DNA from 2 places in the Sanguibacter sp. Leaf3 genome. Region 2 is predicted to be linked to the other one. Evidence: riboswitches for the same ligand, from Rfam matches in the RefSeq annotation. Region 2 holds a riboswitch; the other holds the start of a gene.
What was found. A riboswitch is a leader RNA that binds a small molecule or an ion and turns the genes downstream of it on or off. The one in region 2 is predicted to bind S-adenosylmethionine.
Positions count from the first base shown of each region.

Region 1: it holds a riboswitch for S-adenosylmethionine, as region 2 does, so the genes downstream of both, ASG53_RS14310 (methylenetetrahydrofolate reductase) here and ASG53_RS01560 (ABC transporter permease) in region 2, are expected to answer to the same signal.

Region 1 covers NZ_LMRH01000003.1:198,188-201,386, reverse strand. Annotated here, with positions in the region: gene ASG53_RS14320 (glycosyltransferase family 2 protein) at 1-506, shown strand, start outside; gene ASG53_RS14315 (PH domain-containing protein) at 539-1,078, shown strand; SAM riboswitch class I at 1,145-1,250, shown strand; gene ASG53_RS14310 (methylenetetrahydrofolate reductase) at 1,257-2,327, shown strand; gene metE (5-methyltetrahydropteroyltriglutamate--homocysteine S-methyltransferase) at 2,339-3,199, shown strand, end outside.
Region 2 covers NZ_LMRH01000001.1:345,337-348,535, forward strand. Annotated here, with positions in the region: gene ASG53_RS01555 (LysR family transcriptional regulator) at 9-935, shown strand; SAM riboswitch class IV at 1,182-1,294, shown strand; gene ASG53_RS01560 (ABC transporter permease) at 1,442-2,392, shown strand; gene ASG53_RS01565 (ABC transporter permease) at 2,404-3,199, shown strand, end outside.

The DNA.
Region 1 (3,199 bases), on a different contig from region 2:
TCGCGCGGTGCGACGCGGACAGCCTGCCCCCGGGCGACTGGCTCGCGCGGATCGCGTCGGTCTTCGACGCCGACCCGACGCTCAGCGCGGTGACGGGCGCCGGGACCTTCTACGACCTCCCGCCCGTGCGCGGCCACCTCGCGCGCGTCTTCTACATGCGCGGGTACTTCTGGGGGATGCGCGCGGCCGTCGCGAACGTGCCGCTGTGGGGCTCGAACATGGCGCTGCGCGTCTCGGCGTGGCACGGCGTGAGGCACCTGGTGCACAGGGACGACCCGCAGGTGCACGACGACACCGACCTGAGCTTCCAGCTCGGCAGCTCGGCGCGCGTCAGGTACGACCGCGCGCTGACCGTCGGGGTCTCCGGCAGGACCTTCCAGTCACCGGCGAGCCTGGCCCGCAGGTTCCGCTGGGCCCGACGCACCCTCGAGGTGAACTGGGCCGTCAGCCCGCCGTGGGAGCGCTGGACGCACAGGATGCTCGATCCCGCTCCCGACCGGGGATAGTGCCGGCGGGCGAGCGGTGCGAAGATTCCGGCATGGGAATCCAGAGCACTCTCGCCGAGGGCGAGCACGTCGTCCTCAACCTCCGCACCCACGTCAAGGCGCTGTTCGGGGCGATCGCGCTCTTCGTCGTGCTCCTCGCGGCCGCGGTCGCCCTCGTCGTGCTGCTCCCGGAGAGCTCCGCGCGCGGCTGGATCCTGCTCGCGGGTGGTGTCGTGCTGCTCGTGGTGCTCGTCGGCTGGGTGCTGCTGCCCTTCCTGCGGTGGGTGACCTCGCGCTACACGGTGACCAACCGTCGGCTCATCACCCGCAGCGGCATCCTCACGCGCACGGGTCGGGACATCCCGCTCTACCGCATCAACGACGTGTCCTACGAGAAGAGCCTCACCGACCGCCTGCTCGGCTGCGGCACCCTCGTCATCTCGGACGCGACGGACAAGGCGGGGGTCACGCTGCACGACGTCCCGCGGGTCGAGCAGGTCCAGGTGGTCCTCCACGACCTGCTCTTCTCGGCCGACGACGGCTCGGACGACGGCGAGTTCCCGCCCCGCGAGCCGCGTCGCCGTCTTCGCTGACGAGACGCCCGTCTCACTCCTCGGGCAGAGCCTGGACCGCCTGGTGGATGCCGTCTAGATTCAGGGACACCATCCAGAGCGGTTGAGAGTCCTGGCTCGACGACACCGCAGCAACCCCCCACTATGGAAGCCTCCTGATGGGTGCGGGTGCTAACGCCAGGTCCGATGGAGTGAACTCATGACGGCTTCCGACGTCCCACCGACCCCCGCCGGGGGCAGCTCCGCGACCGCCCCGCCGGGGCGGCCCGCAGCGCGCCCGTCCCGGCAGCGCCCGACGATCTCCTTCGAGCTCATGCCGCCCCGCAACCCTGCCGCGGCGCCGAAGTTCTGGAGCACGGTCGACCACCTGATCGCCGCCAGGCCCGACTTCGTGTCGGTCACCTACGGCGCAGCAGGTGGGGACCGGACCACCGCGCAGACCGTCGTGAGGCGCATCCTCGAGCACGCCCCGGTGCTGCCGATCGCGCACCTCACCTGCGTCGGCGCCTCCCGCGACAACGTCGCCGAGGTGATCGACGAGTTCCTCGCCGAGGGTGTCCGCAGCTTCCTCGCGCTCCGCGGCGACCCCCCGCGCGACCAGCCCGACTGGGAGCCGCACCCCGAGGGCATCAACTCGAGCGACGAGCTCGTCGCACTGCTGCGCGAGGTCGAGGCCCAGCGCTGCGCGGACGACCCCTCCTCCGCCCTGCGCTCGGCCGCCCGTCCGCTGACCATCGCCGTCGCGACCTTCCTCGACGGCAACGCGGCAGCCGGCACCACGCGGTCGCAGGAGGTGCAGCGGCTGCTCGAGAAGCAGCAGGCCGGCGCCGACTTCGCGATCACCCAGCTGTTCTACGAGGCCGACAGCTATGTCGGCTTCGTGGACGAGGCCCGGCGCGCGGGAGTCACCCTCCCGATCCTCGCCGGCCTGCTCCCCATGACCGACCCAGCGCGCCTCGCTCGGGTCGAGACCCTCACGGGCGTCCCCGCCCCGAGGGCCCTCGTCCGCGACCTCGAGTCCCTCGCCGACCCCGCCGCGCGGCACGCCCGCGGCATCCGGGCGTCGGTCGAGCTGGCCGAGGCCGTCCTCGCAGCCGGAGCCCCGGGCCTGCACGTCTACACCTTCAACAAGCACGAAGCCGCACTAGACCTGCTCGAGGGCGTACACCTCGGCGGCGGACCAGCGCACCCGGCACCTGCCGACGCTGGTCCCGACCTGGCCAGCGGGCCGTGGGTCGGCGCATCCCAACCAACCGCAGCACTGATCTAGAGGGATGACCCATGACGACACGTACTGAGCTCAGCTCTATCCAGCAGAACCCGACCTTTGTCACATTCCCGGCGGCGACCATCCTCGGCTACCCCCGCATCGGACCGCGCCGCGAGCTCAAGAAGGCCGTCGAGTCCTTCTGGGCCGGCCGCATCGACGCCGACCAGCTCGAGGAGACCGCAGCCTCCCTGCGCAAGGCGACCCGCGACCGTCTCGTGGCGCTCGGCCTCTCCGCGACCGACGGCGCCGTGCCCGAGACCTTCTCCTACTACGACCAGGTGCTCGACACCGCTGTGACCGTCGGGGCCGTCCCGCCCCGTTTCGCGACGGCCGACGGCGACCTCGACCTCGCCGGGTACTTCCGCGCGGCACGCGGCGAGGGCGACGACGCCCCGCTCGAGATGACCAAGTGGTTCGACACCAACTACCACTACCTCGTCCCAGAGATCGGGCCGTCGACGGCCTTCCGCCTCGCCTCCGACCGCGTGGTCCGACAGCTCACCGAGGCGCTGGCCGACGGCGTGACGACCCGGCCCGTCCTCGTGGGACCGGTGACCTTCCTGCTGCTGAGCAAGGCCGCCGACGACGCCCCCGCGGGCTTCGAGCCGCTCTCGCGCCTCGCAGACCTGCTCCCCGTCTACGTCGAGCTGCTCCGCGCTCTCGCCGCCGCCGGAGCCACGTGGGTCCAGCTCGACGAGCCGGGCCTCGTGACCGACACGATCGACGTGCCGCTCGGCGACGTCCTGACCGCGGTCACCAAGGCGTACACGGTGCTCTCGACCGACCTCGCCCGCCCCGAGCGCCCGGCGATCCTGCTCGCCGCCCCCTTCGGCGACCTCCAGGAGGCGCTGCCCGTCGTCGCCGGGACCGAC
Region 2 (3,199 bases):
ATCTTCTTATGTATGACGTGAAGCGCCTCTCGCTGCTCCAGGACCTCTCGATGCTCGGGACGCTCGCCGCGGTCGCCGAGGTCAACGGCGTGACGGCGTCTGCGGTCTCCCAGCAGCTCAAGACCCTCGAGGACGAGGCCGGTGTCGACCTGCTCGTCCGGGACGGCAGACGCGTCCGTCTCACAGCCGCGGGAGACCTCCTCGTCGAGCACGCCGCCGAGGTCCTCGCCGCCCTCGAGCGGGCCCGAGGGGCTGTCGCCGCCCTCCAGGACGAGGTCGCCGGCGAGGTCACGGTGGCCGCGTACCCCAGCATCCTCGCGCCTGTCGGCAGCCGTCTGGCCGTCGCGGTGCGCGAGCGGCACCCCGGCGTCACCGTCCGTCTCGCCGAGACCGACGCGACCCGCGCGATGCCCGCGGTGATCCGCCGCGAGATCGACGCGGCTCTCGTCCTGCGCTACCCCGACGACGGCGACGAGGTCGTCCCCGGCGTCCGCACCCGCCGCCTCTTCGACGAGCGCTTCGTCGCGGTCGTGCCCGAGGCTCTCGGCGGTGTCGTCCTGCACGGCGGGCTCGGTGTGCTCGGGCGTGACAGGTGGATCGTCGGGGCGCCGACGCTGCCCTGCACCCGGTCGATCGTGTCCGCATGCCGGACGGCCGGCTTCACCCCAGACGTCCAGCACGAGGGGATCGGCTACCTCGCGGCCATCCAGCTCGTCGGGGCCGGGCTCGGCGTGACGGTCGTCCCCGAGCTCTCCGCACAGGTGCTGCCCGAGGGCGTGGTCGCGGTCCCGTGCGCCGTCCCGCAGCGTCAGGTCGCCCTCGCCTACCGCGACGGCGCCCAGGGGCACCCGGTCACTCACGCGCTGCTCGACGTCGCCGCCGAGGTCGGCCGCACGCTCAAGACCCGCCCGCTCTTCGGGGCGCACGCGGTGTGAGGGCCCGGGCCCGGGCCGCGGAACCACCGGGCCCGGGCCGCGGAGCCAGCGGGCTCGGGGCTGCCGGGCTGCCAGCTCACGGGGCGACCAGGCCGTGGGCTCGCCGGGCGGCGGGGCTCCGGTGACACGCTCGTACAGAGATTCACAAGGGTTAACAGAGGTTCACGCACGGCGTCGGGAGAGTCGCCCCACCAGGGCTGGACAGTGCTTGACCACGTCCTCAGAGCATGCCTAGGGTGTCGCCCAGGTCACGAGATCTCGCCCATGGCCCGGCAGGCGAGGCAGCAACCCCCAGATGGCAGCGGGGTGCTTCCGGGTATCGACCAGGCCGTCAGGATCCCTGACGGCAAGTGCCCCGACCACCCGACCGCGCGCAGCGCCGGTCGTGCACGCACCCGCACCCTCGCGTCTCGGACGTGCGCCTGCGCCCGGCCTCCCGGCCGACCGTGCAGTCGCCCAGCCCCGGCGCGGAGCCGTGCGCGGTGCGTCCGAGAGGAGTCCCCCTCGTGCGTGCCTATCTGCTGCGCCGCGCGCTCCAGGCCGTCTTCGTGCTCTGGGCCGCGTTCACCGCGACCTTCGCGATCTTGTACATGCTGCCGAGCAACCCCGTCGCGATCATGCTCGACGCCGGCGGCGAGGGGACGCAGGTCGACCCCGAGAAGGTCGCCGAGCTGACCGCGCGCTACGGCTTCGACAAGCCTGTGTGGGAGCAGTACCTCACGCGGCTGTGGGCGGCCGTCCGCGGCGACTTCGGCTCGTCGATCCAGACCGGCCAGCCCGTGACGGGCTCGATCCTCGACGCCCTGCCCGAGACCCTCAAGCTCGCCTCGATCGGCCTCGTGCTGGCCGTCGTGATCGGGGCCTCCCTCGCGCTCGTCGCCACCTGGACGCAGGCGCGCTGGCTCCGCCAGGCGCTCCTCGCGCTGCCGCCGCTCGGCGTCTCCGTGCCGACGTTCTGGGTCGGTCTCGTGCTGCTCCAGGTCGTCTCCTTCCAGTGGGCCCTGCTCCCGGCCATGGGCAACGTCGGCTGGCAGACCCTCGTCCTGCCGAGCCTCACCCTCGCGATCCCGACCTCCGCTGTGATCGCGCAGGTCCTGGCCAAGAGCCTGTCGACGACGTGGGACCAGCCCTTCGTCGAGACGGCCCGCGCCAAGGGCACCCCCAGGCTGCACATCCACCTGCGGGACGTGCTGCGCAACGCGGCCATCCCCACGCTCACGCTCGTCGGCATCACCGTCGGCAACCTGCTCGCCGGGTCCGTGGTCGTCGAGACGGTGTTCTCGCGCAACGGCATCGGGCGCCTCACCCAGCAGGCCGTGACCTTCCAGGACATCCCCGTCGTGCAAGGCCTCGTGGTCCTCTCGGCCGTCATCTTCGTCGTGGTCAACCTCGCGGTCGACCTCGTCTACCCAGCCCTCGACCCCCGCATCAGCCAGCGCACCCGCGCGGCCGTCTGAGAGGACGCACCATGTCAGACCTGACGATCACCGTCCGGGGTGCCTCGATGGGCCCAGCCGCCGGCACGACTGCCGGGCTCTCGTCCGCCGACGGGCTCGACCACGCGCTCGCCGAGGCCGCCGGCGGCCTCCACGACGCCGACGCCTGGGCTGTGCCCTCGCGCACCGAGCGCCTGCGCCGACGCGCCCTGTGGCTCGTGCGACGCCCGGGCCTCGTCCTCGCGGTCCTCGCCATCGCGCTCGCGCTCGCCTGGGCCTTCTGGCCGGCGGCCTTCGCGCCCTACAGCCCGACCGTGGGCGTCCCGGCCGACAAGCTGCAGGGCCCGAGCGCGCAGTACTGGTTCGGGACCGACTACCTCGGTCGTGACCTCTTCTCCCGCGTCGTGCACGGCTCGGCCCTGTCCCTCAAGGCCACCGCGATCGCCGTGGCCATCGCCCTCGTCGCCGGCTCGGGCATCGGGCTGGTGGCCGGCTTCGTCGGCGGGGTCGTCGACGACGTGCTCATGCGGGTGGTCGACGTCCTGCTGGCCGTCCCCGGTCTGCTGCTCTCCCTCGCCGTGGTCACGGTGCTCGGCTTCGGCACCACCAACGTCGCGATCGCTGTCGGCGTCGCCGCGGTGGCCTCGTTCGCGCGCGTCATGCGCGCCGAGGTGCTGCGGGTCCGCGAGTCCGTGTTCGTCGAGGCCGCCGCGGCCTCGGGCGTCGGACGCCTGACCATCGTGCGACGGCACGTGCTGCCCAACTCCTCGGGGCCCGTGCTCGTGCTGTCCGCTCTCGAGTTCGGCTCCGCGATCCTCGCGGTCTCGG